Regions from separate parts of the Lentzea sp. NPDC036949 genome, predicted to be linked through region 2. Evidence: riboswitches for the same ligand, from Rfam matches in the RefSeq annotation. Region 2 holds a riboswitch; the other holds the start of a gene.

Region 1 (5,912 bases), on a different contig from region 2:
CGGTCGCTGTCGGAGGCGCTGCACAGCGGCGCGGACCTGACCGTGGTGCGCGAGGCGTTCTCGTCGGGCATGAGCGTCAGCCTGGTGGCCGGCGCCGTGTCCGTGTTCCTGGGAGGTGTTGTGGCGAGCGTGCTGCTGCGGCGTGCCTAGTATCGAGCCGTGGACAGCGTGTGGTTCGGCAAACCCAGGCCGGCGAGCGGCCAGCACCTCGGCCTGAGCCGGGAGGCCATCGTCCGCAAGGCGATGGAGGTGCTGGACGAGCACGGCCTGGCGAAGCTGTCCATGCGCAAGCTCGCCGCCGAGCTGGGCGCGGCTCCGATGTCGCTGTACTGGCACGTGCCCACCAAGGACGCGCTCATCGAGCTGTGCCTCGACGAGATCTACGGCGAGTTCCCGCGCCCGGCCCCCGGCGCCGCGTGGGAACCCGCGCTGCGCGAGATGATGCACGCGTTCCGCCGCCTCGCGCTCGCACACCCGTGGTGGGTGCGCGGCATCGGCGAGTTCACCACCATCGGTCCCAACGCCGTCGCCATGGCCGACGCGATGCTCGAACCCATGCGGGCGGCCGGCCTGACGATGGTCCAGGCGTCGCAGGCGATGTCGGCGGTGTCGAGCTTCGTCGTCGGGTACACGACGGCGGAGGCGAACTTCCGCAGCCGCGGCGGCCACGACGAACCGCCACCGGACCTCGGCCGGATCGCGGACCTGTACCGGGAGAAGCACCCCCGCTACGTCGAGATGCTGGACCAGCAGGAGCTGTGGTCGCTGGAGGGGCAGTTCGAGTTCGGGCTGGACTGCGTGATCGACGGGGTCAAGGCGCGGGTGGCCGCGCTGCGGTGACCGCGAGGAGGCGCGCCCGTGAAAGGCGAAACCCCCGCAGCGTGCTCCGCGTGCGGGGGCTCCTCCATCCGACTGGCTCTCAGACCACGGACTCCAGCGGCGTGTGCACCAGGCCGGTCGCCTCGGCCACCGGGCCGTTGGTCAGCTGACCGGCGTGCGCGTTGAGGCCCAGGGCGAGCGAACGGTCGTCCTTCAGCGCCTTCTCCCAGCCCTTGCCGGCCAGCGCGACCGCGTAGGGCAGCGTCACGTTGGTGAGCGCGTAGGTGGAGGTGCGGGGGACGGCGCCGGGCATGTTGGCGACGCAGTAGAACACCGAGTTGTGGACCTCGTAGGTCGGCTCGGCGTGCGTGGTGGCGCGCGAGTCCTCGAAGCAGCCGCCCTGGTCGATGGCGATGTCGACGAGCACCGAACCCGGCTTCATCTCCGCGACCAGCGCGTTCGAGACGAGCTTCGGGGCCGCGGCACCCGGCACCAGGACGGCGCCGATGACCAGGTCGGCCTCGCGGACGGCCTGCTCGATCGCGAACGAGTTGGACGCGAGCGTGCGCAGGCGGCCCTGGAACTGGGCGTCGATCTGGCGCAGGCGGTCGACGTTGGTGTCGAGGATCTGCACGTCGGCGCCCATGCCGACGGCGATGGTGGCGGCGTTGACACCGGCCACACCGCCGCCGATCACGACAACGCGGGCAGGGGCGACACCGGGGACGCCGCCGGGCAGCACGCCGCGGCCACCGGAGGGCTTCATCAGGCTGAACGCGCCCACCTGCGGGGCGAGGCGGCCCGCGACCTCGGACATCGGGGCGAGCAGCGGCAGCGAGCGGTTCGGCAGCTGCACCGTTTCGTAGGCGATGGCCGTGGTGCCGGAGGCCAGCAGGGCCTCGGTCAGCGGCTTGTCGGCGGCGAGGTGCAGGTAGGTGAAGAGGGTCTGGCCGGAGCGCAGGCGGGGGTACTCCTCCGCGATCGGCTCCTTGACCTTGAGGACCAGGTCGCCCTCGGCCCAGACGTCGTCGGCGGTCGGGAGGACCTTCGCACCCGCGGCGAGGTACTCCTCGTCGGTGATCGCGGAGCCCAGACCGGCGCCCTGCTCGACGTACACGTCGTGGCCCCGGCTGGTCAGCTCGTGGGCCCCGGCCGGCGTGAGGGCGACGCGGTACTCGTGGTTCTTGATCTCGCGAGGAACGGCGATCCGCACGATGACTCCTCCGTTTCGGCTGGCTGCTATCTCACAATGTGGGGCAGCCGGGAGGTCATGTCACTGTGCGGGTTGCACTGTTCGGGACCAGGCCGGTTGTGCTGCTGGGACAAAGCGACCTGCGCCACGCCTGTACCGGTCCCGCGTTGACACCCGGTGGCGGGCCCACATAGCGTTCCCACCGGAACTGAATAACGGCCGCGGTGCCCCTGACGGGCACCAGAACCCGGGTGGGAGAGACCTCGACGAGCTGGTCGGGGCGCCGAAGGGGCAAGCTCCCGCACACTCTCAGGCAGCAAGACCACTCGGGGTAGGCAACTCTGCACGGCGGAGGGGGCGCACGTTTCCTGCCCGTCATCTGCCAGAGGAGTCGCCGTGGAGTTCCCCGAGAACCTGCTCTACACCGCCGAACACGAGTGGGTCGACTGGACGCCGGGCACCCAGGACCCGTTGACCTGCGGGATCACCGAGTACGCCGCGGACGCGCTGGGTGACATCGTCTTCGTCCAGCTCCCCGAGGTCGGGGCCGAGGTCGTCTCCAACCAGGTCTGCGGCGAGCTGGAGTCCACCAAGTCCGTCAGCGACCTGTTCTCCCCGGTCACCGGCGAGGTCCTCGAGGTCAACACCGCCGTCGTCGACGACCCGGCGATCATCAACACCGACCCGTACGGCGCCGGCTGGCTGTTCAAGGTGCGCGTGGACTCCGCGGAGGACCTGCTCACCGCGGCCAAGTACGCCGAGCTCACCTCGGACTGACCCGCTCGCACCCACCACGAAGGACTGATCAGTGGCGATCAGCGTTTTCGACCTGTTCTCCGTCGGCATCGGGCCGTCCAGCTCGCACACCGTCGGCCCGATGCGCGCCGCCGCCATGTTCGTCGAGAAGCTCGGTGCCCGCGCGTCCGAAGTGGACCGCGTGCACGTCGAGCTGTTCGGCTCGCTCGGCGCCACCGGGCACGGCCACGGCAGCCCCAAGGCCGTGTTCCTCGGCCTGGAGGGCAACCTCCCGGAGGAGGTGGACCCCGCGGCCGCCGCCCACCGCGTCGAGGAGATCGTCGCGAGTGGACGGCTGCGGCTCGGCGGCACGCACGAGATCGGCTTCGCGCACGACCGCGACCTCGTCATGCACCGCCGCAAGTCGCTCCCGTTGCACCCCAACGGCATGAGCTTCGAGGCGTTCCGCGGTGACGAGCCGGTCGAGCACGCCGTCTACTACTCGATCGGCGGCGGCTTCGTCGTCGACGAGAACGCGTCCGGCAGCGACCGCATCAAACCCGACTCGACCCCGCTGCCGCACCCGTTCCTGACCGGCGACGAGCTGCTCGCGCGCTGCCGAGAGACCGGCCTGTCGATCAGCGAGATCATGATGGCCAACGAGCTGTCGTGGCGCTCGGAGGAGGAGGTGCGGGCCGGGCTCCTGCACATCTGGCACGTGATGCAGGAGTGCGTCGAACGCGGCTGCACCGAGCAGGGCATCCTGCCCGGCGGTCTCAAGGTCCGCCGCCGCGCCGCCGAGATGCGCAAACGGCTGGAGGGCGAGCACTTCGTCACCGACCCGCTGCGCGTCATGGACTGGGTCACGCTCTTCGCGCTGGCCGTCAACGAGGAGAACGCGGCAGGCGGCCGGGTCGTCACCGCACCGACGAACGGCGCGGCCGGCATCGTGCCCGCGGTCCTGCACTACTACACCAGGTTCGTGCCCGGTGCGAACGACGACGGCGTGGTGAGGTTCCTGCTCACCGCGGGCGCCATCGGCGTGCTGTTCAAGGAGAACGCCTCGATCTCCGGCGCCGAGGTCGGCTGCCAGGGCGAGGTCGGCTCCGCGTGCTCGATGGCCGCCGGTGGTCTCGCCGAGGTCCTCGGCGGCACCCCGGAGCAGGTCGAGAACGCCGCCGAGATCGCCATGGAGCACAACCTCGGCCTCACCTGCGACCCGATCGGCGGCCTGGTGCAGATCCCGTGCATCGAACGCAACGCCGTCGCGTCCGTCAAGGCGATCACCGCGGTGCGCATGGCGTTGCGCGGCGACGGCTCGCACTTCGTGTCGCTGGACAAGGTCATCAAGACCATGCGGGACACCGGCAAGGACATGTCGGTGAAGTACAAGGAGACGGCGCGCGGCGGTCTCGCCGTCAACGTCATCGAGTGCTGAGGCTGGTCAGGGCCTGGCGTCGTACCGGCGCTGGGCCTCGATCACGTCCGGCATCCGCGACTCCAGCAGCACGATCAACGCCATCAGCTTCTCCGCCGTCTCGCGCCCGAGCGGCGTGAGGCTGTAGTCGACCCGCGGCGGGTTCGTCGGCTGCGCGTCGCGGTGCACGAGCCCGTCGCGCTCCAGCGCGTGCAACGTCTGGGACAGCATCTTCTCGCTGACGCCGTCGACCCGGCGGCGCAGCTCGTTGAACCGCAGCGACCCGTCGACCAGCGCGCTCAGCGTCAGGCTGCCCCACCGGCCGGTGACGTGCTCCAGCGTGGGACGTGACGGGCACGCCTTCGCGAACACGGTGAACTCCATGTCCGCGAGGGTACCCCATCGCACTTACGAAAAGTTAGTGCTCGCTCGAACGGCAGGCCCGCACACAGCGCGTGTGCGGGCCTGCCTGCTCAGAACGGCCAGTCGGCGTCGCGCCCCGCCTCGATCAGCGGAACCGCGCGGAACGTCGCGTCCGTCAGGCCGCCGAACTCGTGCCGGTTCCCCGTGCCCGACGCGAACGCCCCCTGCCGGTACCCGCCCAGGTTGAACCCGTAGACCGGCACGTGCCGCGGCACGACGTCGTCGACCCCGGCACCGCCCGGCCCGGCGACCGTCTGCATGTCCGAGATGATGAACACCCGGTCGTGCCCTCGGTACGAGCTCTTCAGCGCACCGATGACGTCGGTGCCGTGCCCGACCTCACCGACCCTGCCCAGGAACCGGTCGACCTCGCTGATGACCGACGCCCCTCGCCGCAGCTCGTGGCGGAACACGCCGGTCGCGAACCCGTGGACGTCGACCTGCTCGCCCTTGGCCCCGAGCGCCACGCCGAACACGGCCGCGGCCTTGGCCGGCGTGACCTTCGAACGCGCCGAGTAGCCCGTGCAGGTCATCGACCCCGAGGTGTCGATCAGCACGAGCGACCGGCCCGGCAGCGCCGGCAGGTTGCCCAGCGACGCCTGCAGCGCCCGGTCGAGCGCGTGGCCCCAGCGCAGGCTCGGCGCCGCCTCGTACGCCGAGAGGAAGCGGAACGGGAACTGCCGCGACCGCGCCACCTGGCCGGGGTCGGCCAGCCGGGCCGCGACCTGCGCCGCGACCTCGTCCGACACGCCCGCCTCGTCAAAATTCCTGAGGTTGCGGATCGCGGCCATGAAACCCATCGACGGTGCCAGTGCCTCCCACACCCGCGCCGTCATCGGACCCTGCAACCACCCGGCCACCGACTCCCACGTCATCCCGGCCCGCCGCAGCACGTCCGCCGCGTCCGGTCGCCCGAACAACGCCCGGCGCTGCTCGACCGGCCACGCCATCAGCTCCCGCCGTGCCGCGACGGTCCGCAGCGACTCGGGCACGGTGACGTCCGGGTCGCGGCGGCGGTCGAGCACGTACTGGAACAGGTCCCCCTGCCAGGCCGCGCTCGGCGACGGGTGCACGAGGTTCAGCACATCGGCCACGCGGAAACCGCGCGCCTCGCTGTCCCACTTGAGCACCGACCGCTCGTCGTAGAGCCGCCGCACCGCGTCCGCGATGCCGCGCTTGACGGGCTTCGGCACGGTCCGGCCGTGGACCGCGGTCCAGTAGGCCAGCAGCTCGCCCGGCTCGTCCGCGCGCTGCAGCACCGACGCCACGACCGCGCGGTTCGTCACGCCCGCGTCGGCACCGGCCTCGAGCCGCGCCTTCACGAAC
Region 2 (5,912 bases):
GCTCCTGCGCACCGCGAGGACCTGGTCCACGCCCATCCGTCCCTCCTCGAACGTCAGCGCGCCGCCGGCGAGGTAGAGCCGCCACACGCGCGCCTGACCCTCGCCGACGAGCGCGACGACCTCGTCCCACCTCTCTTCGAGCGTCCGCGCCCACGCGCGGACGGTCCAGACGTAGTGCTCGCGCAACGCGTGCACGTCCCGGATCTCCAGCCCGGCCGCCTCCAGGAACCCGGTCGTCTGGCTGACCGGTCGCATGTGCATGTCCGGTGCCACGTACGACTCGATGAACGCACCACCGCCTGGCGCGTTCCGGCCGCGCGACATCTGTTGCAGCAGCAGCCGCCCCTCTGGCTTGAGCAGCCGGTGCAGCGTCGCGGCGTACTCGGGGTAGTTCCGCTCGCCGACGTGCTCGCCCATCTCGATCGTGGAGATCGCGTCGAACGGTTCGCCGCGCACCTCGCGGTAGTCCTGCAGCCGCACCTCGACCCGGCCCTCCAGCCCTTCGGCCGCGATGCGCGAGAGGACGTGCTCGCGCTGCTGAGCGGAGATCGTGACCCCGGTGGCGTGCACGCCGTAGTGCTTCGCCGCGTGGATGATCATCGAGCCCCACCCGCAGCCGACGTCGAGCAGCCGCAGGCCGGGCTGCAGGCCGAGCTTGCGGCACACCAGGTCGAGCTTGTTGTGCTGCGCCTGCTCCAGTTCCTCGTCCTCGGCGGTGAAGTACGCGCACGAGTAGGCCATGCTCGGGTCGAGCACGAGCCGGTAGAAGGCGTTGCTCAGGTCGTAGTGGTGCGAGATCGCGTCCCGGTCCCGCTTCTTGCTGTGCAGTGCGCCTTTGAGCCGTGCCTCCTCCTTCGGCGCGTCCGGGTTGCGCCCGACCACCTTGAGGTCCAGCGCGAGCCGCACCACCTCGGTGAGCTTCGGCCTGCGCGTGACACCACGCCGCACCAGTCCCCAGACCTGGGAGAGCCCGGCCGCGAGGTCGCCTTCCACGTCGAGCTCGCCGCTCACGTACGCCCGCGCGAGCCCGAGCTCGTTCGGGCTCCACACGAGCCGGCGCAGCGCGTCGCGGGAGCGGAGCACGAGCACGGTCCCGTCCTGTGGGCCGGCCACGCTCCCGTCCCACGCCCGAATCCCGATCGGAAGCGGCGCACCCAGCACCCGTTCCGCCACTCCTGCCAGCTGACCAGCGACGACCACCCTGCACCTCCTGCGAAACCGGCTCCGCCTGACGTTCGGGACGGCAAGAGGTTCGGTTCGTTTCTGAACCGAGACGCAACCACGCCCGTATGGCCCGGTAGAGCGAACGACGGACAAGGAGGACATGAGTGTGATCCGACGTAACCGCATTGCCATCGGGCTCGCCGCGGGACTGGCAGTTGTGCTGGGTCTTGGTGTCTGGAGCGCCACGGGAAGTGGCACGAACTCGAAGCCGGTGGCACAGACCGAAACCGACCTGGGCGTCCTCGGTGACTACGGCGACGTGGGTCAGCCCCCGGTGCTCCAGGAACCCGCTCAGGCGCCCGAGACCCCGGTTCAGCAGCAGGCACCGGAGACCCCGGCCGCGCAGCAGCCCCCCGCAGCCGCACCGGTCAGCTCGCTGAAGCTGGTCGGCAAGCCGGTCGACAAGATGGGCCTGGTCGTCCAGGACGGCGACGGCCGCACGATGTACCGCTTCGACAAGGACACCCCGAAGCCGGAAGGCAAGTCGAACTGCAACGGCCAGTGCGCCATCACGTGGCCGCCGCTGCTGTCGGACACGATCCCGCAGGTCGAGGGCATCGACTCGAAGCTCGTCTCGCTGATCACCCGCGCTGACGGCAAGAAGCAGGTCGCGATCGACGGCTGGGCGCTCTACGCCTACTCGCAGGACCCGAAGCCGGGCGCCTGGAAAGGCCAGGGCGTCGGCAACACCTGGTTCGTGATCCAGCCCGACGGCAAGCGCAACGTCGAATGCCTTCCCCCCGGCGTGACGGTGCCCGCGGCCTAGTCCCCTTGCAACGACCATCCCGTTAGGACGGTCCACCTGACACACACGACACCCTGACACGCGAAACCCCGGCCCTGGGGAAGGGGCCGGGGTTCCCGTCGTTCCGCTCTCACCCGATCGAGTGGTCTTTCATGTCACGCGGGGGCCCCGCGTTCCCTACAGGGAAACGCGGGGCCCCCCGCGTGACGTTCGAACAGGCGGAGAAGGGGCGGCGCCGGAGGTCCGGTGCCGCCCCTTGTCGTTGCCGCAGGGTCAGAGCGTGGAGTACAGCGGGTGCTTCGCGGCCAGCACCTCGACGCGGGCGCGCAGCTCGTCGATCGCGGCGCCCGGCTTGAGGGCCTCGGCGATCACGTCGGCGACCTCGGTGAAGTCCACCTCGCCGAAGCCGCGGGTGGCCAGTGCCGGGGTGCCGATGCGCAGACCCGAGGTGACCATCGGCGGGCGCGGGTCGTTGGGGACCGCGTTGCGGTTGACCGTGATGCCGATCCGGTGCAGCACGTCCTCGGCCTGCTTGCCGTCCAGCTCGGAGTTGACCAGGTCGACCAGGACCAGGTGCACGTCCGTGCCGCCGGTCAGCACCTTCACGCCGGCCTGCGCGACGTCGGGCTGCGAGAGGCGGTCGGCGAGGATGCGGGCGCCGTCGAGGGTGCGGCGCTGGCGGTCGGCGAACTCCTCCGACGCGGCGTGCTTGAACGCCACGGCCTTGGCGGCGATCACGTGCTCCAGCGGACCGCCCTGCTGGCCGGGGAACACCGCCGAGTTGATCTTCTTGGCGATGTCGGCGTCGTTCGACAGGATCACGCCGCCGCGCGGACCGCCGAGGGTCTTGTGCGTCGTCGTGGTCGTGACGTGGGCGTGCGGGACGGGCGAGGGGTGCAGGCCCGCGGCCACGAGGCCCGCGAAGTGCGCCATGTCGACCATCAGGTAGGCCTCGACCGAGTCCGCGATGCGGCGGAACTCGGCGAAGTCCAGCTGGCGCGGGTAGGCGGACCAGCCGGCGACGATCAGCTTCGGGCGGTGCTCGGTGGCGAGGCGCTCGACCTCGGCCATGTCGACGCGGCCGTCACCGTCGGAGACGTGGTACGGCACGACGTTGTAGAGCTTGCCGGAGAAGTTGATGCGCATGCCGTGGGTCAGGTGACCGCCGTGCGCGAGGTCCAGGCCGAGGATCGTGTCGCCGGGCTGCAGCAGCGCGAACATCGCGGCGGCGTTGGCCTGGGCGCCGGAGTGCGGCTGGACGTTGGCGAAACCGGCGCCGAAGAGCGACTTGATGCGCTCGATGGCGAGGCGCTCGACGACGTCGACGTGCTCGCAGCCACCGTAGTAGCGGCGGCCGGGGTAGCCCTCCGCGTACTTGTTGGTCAGCACCGAACCCTGGGCCTGCAGCACCGAGACCGGCGTGAAGTTCTCCGAGGCGATCATCTCGAGGGTGCCCTGCTGGCGCGCCAGCTCGGCCGCAACGGCCTGCGCGACCTCGGGGTCGTACTCCGCGAGGGAGGCGTTGAACTGGTCGGACATCTGGAGGATCTCCCTACTTGGCGCGCTTGTAGAACGGAAGTGCGACGACCTCGACCGGCTGCTTCTTGCCGCGGACGTCCACCAGCAGAGGGGTGCCGGGCGCGGAGCTCGCCCGGTTCACGTAGGCCATCGCCACCGAGTAGCCCAGGGTCGGCGACAGCGCGCCCGAGGTCACCTCGCCGACGACCTCGTCGCCGTTCAGCACGGCGTAACCGTGGCGGGGCGCGCGGCGCTCGGGGGTCTTCAGGCCGACCAGCACGGAGTCCACATCGGACTCGGACACCTCGGTCAGCGCCTCGCGGCCGACGAAGTCGCCCGGCTTGTCGAGCTTCACGACCCGGCCGAGACCCGCGTGGTACGGGGTGAGCGAGGTGGTCAGCTCGTTGCCGTACAACGGCATTCCGGCTTCCAGGCGCAACGTGTCGCGGCAGCCGAGACCGCACGGCTTGAGCTCGTGCGGCTGCCCGGCCTCCAGCAGCGCCGTCCACACTGCGGCGGCGTCGTCGGGCGCGACGAACAGCTCGAAGCCCTCCTCGCCGGTGTAGCCGGTGCGCGCGAGCAGCGCGTCCACCCCGGCCACCTTCGAGGGGTAGGAGGCGTAGTACTTCACCGTCGACAGGTCGGTGTCGGTCAGCCCGGCCAGGACCTCCACCGACTTCGGGCCCTGGATCGCGATCAACGCGTAGTCCGTGGACCTGTCCGTGACGACGGTGTCGAACCCGGCGGCCCGCTCGACGAGCGCCTCGGCGACCACGGCGGCGTTCGAGGCGTTGGCGACGACCATGAACTCCTCGTCGCCCAGCCGGTAGACGATCAGGTCGTCGACCACGCCGCCGTCGGCCTGGGTGATCATCGTGTAGCGGGCCTTGCCGACCGCGAGCGCGGAGATGTGGCCGACCAGCGCGTAGTCGAGTGCGGCACCGGCCTGCGGCCCGGTCAGCACGATCTCACCCATGTGCGTGAGGTCGAACAGGCCGGCGGTGGTGCGCACGGCGTGGTGCTCGGCCAGCTCGCTGGAGTAGCGCAGCGGCATCTTCCAGCCCGCGAAGTCGGTGAACATCGCGCCGAGCGACTCGTGCTCAGCGTTCAGTGGCGTGAGGCGGGACATCAGAACGCTCCTCCAGGGTGCGCCGAAGAGCCGGGCCAGGCCGGCTGAGGCAACAGAAGAATGACACGGTCCACCGGAGACTCCTCACCAGAGCGAGCCTCCCCCTCTGTCATGAGCCTGAGAGCTTCGTCGCCGGAGCGACTTGCACCGTGGGCGAGGCTCCTGATGAGCCTGCTTTCCAGAGTTGCCTTCGTCGTGCGGTATCTGTGCCTGAGAGATTCCGGGGAGGAGTTGCTCCTTCGGCGCTCCCGCTGAAGGGAGCTCTCCCGCGCGACATCGACGGCCGTGTTCAGTTGGTTGCCCCAGACGCTAGCAGGCCGAACGTCACAGCGGCACGCCCTGAGCAGTCTTCTCCACCACCTTGCGCTCCGCCCAGAACGACAGGAACGGGATCGTCCCCGCGACCAGCACGAGCGCGGTGCCCTTGATGGACCAGCGCAGCTTCAGCGCCAGGTCGACCGAAAGCACCAGGTAGATGGCGTAGAGGAACCCGTGGATCGGGCCGACGACCTTCATCGCCTGGTCCATGCCGGCGGCGTACTTCAGCACCATCGCCACGACCAGCAGCAGCAGGAAGACACCGACCACGTAAGCCATGACCCGGAACCGGGTCAACGCACCCTTCATCTGCCCGCCTTCGCTCAACGACCGTCCCGCGCGTTGAGGTCCGCGAGCATGCGGTTGTAGGCCGCGAGCTCCGCGTCTTCTTCGTCGTCGAAGTGCTCGACAGGCGCGGGTTTGACGGCGTCAACGGTAGTCACCGGTGCGACGGGGGGTGCAACCGGCTCCGGTGCGGAGAGAGCCTCGTCACGGCGCTGGCGCGCGAGACGGCGGAACCGCCACACCATGAAGAGGGGGAAGAGGCCGAAGAGCGGCCACTGGAGCACGTACCCGAGGTTCTGGAACGTGCCGCTCGCGGACTCGAAGCGCTGCCACTGCCACCACGCGAGCCCGCAGCAGAGGACCAGCGCCGCCAGACAGGCGAGCGCGATCAGCACACGCTGGGGAGTAAGGAGGCCGCGCACGACCTCCACACTACTGGGGTGGGGCCTCCTGTCAGGAGGCCACCCGTGAGGGGTAGCGCGCCACGGGAGCGCGCGTGCCCGTTTGCGAGTGAACTTCGGGGCTGCCGATGCCTCGACAGCCCGCTTCTCCTACGCCACGCCGTCCCGGCGCTGCCTCTGCAGACGAGCAACGCACCAGGCCGCGGCCGAACCGCGGCGGAGGTGCTGGAGAACCGTCATCGGTCCCAGGCGCCTTCCGAGGTCGGCAGGCGTGAGGCCGGCGGCGCGGTAG

Evidence for each region. Region 2 has a riboswitch for glycine ahead of gcvT (glycine cleavage system aminomethyltransferase GcvT). Riboswitches for the same ligand answer to the same signal wherever they lie in the genome.
Region 1: it holds a riboswitch for glycine, as region 2 does, so the genes downstream of both, gcvH (glycine cleavage system protein GcvH) here and gcvT (glycine cleavage system aminomethyltransferase GcvT) in region 2, are expected to answer to the same signal.

What each region holds. Positions count from the first base shown of each region.
Region 1 covers NZ_JBVJRA010000008.1:176,094-182,005, forward strand. Annotated here, with positions in the region: gene ACZ7CD_RS23605 (MFS transporter) at 1-150, shown strand, start outside; gene ACZ7CD_RS23610 (TetR/AcrR family transcriptional regulator C-terminal domain-containing protein) at 160-840, shown strand; gene ald (alanine dehydrogenase) at 920-2,032, opposite strand; glycine riboswitch at 2,254-2,346, shown strand; gene gcvH (glycine cleavage system protein GcvH) at 2,408-2,788, shown strand; gene ACZ7CD_RS23625 (L-serine ammonia-lyase) at 2,820-4,184, shown strand; gene ACZ7CD_RS23630 (winged helix-turn-helix transcriptional regulator) at 4,191-4,547, opposite strand; gene ACZ7CD_RS23635 (TROVE domain-containing protein) at 4,637-5,912, opposite strand, start outside.
Region 2 covers NZ_JBVJRA010000003.1:515,146-521,057, reverse strand. Annotated here, with positions in the region: gene ACZ7CD_RS11940 (class I SAM-dependent methyltransferase) at 1-1,140, opposite strand, end outside; gene ACZ7CD_RS11935 (COG4315 family predicted lipoprotein) at 1,436-1,990, shown strand; gene glyA (serine hydroxymethyltransferase) at 2,243-3,508, opposite strand; gene gcvT (glycine cleavage system aminomethyltransferase GcvT) at 3,522-4,616, opposite strand; glycine riboswitch at 4,716-4,803, opposite strand; glycine riboswitch at 4,805-4,895, opposite strand; gene ACZ7CD_RS11920 (DUF3817 domain-containing protein) at 4,941-5,243, opposite strand; gene ACZ7CD_RS11915 (hypothetical protein) at 5,258-5,641, opposite strand; gene ACZ7CD_RS11910 (helix-turn-helix transcriptional regulator) at 5,771-5,912, opposite strand, start outside.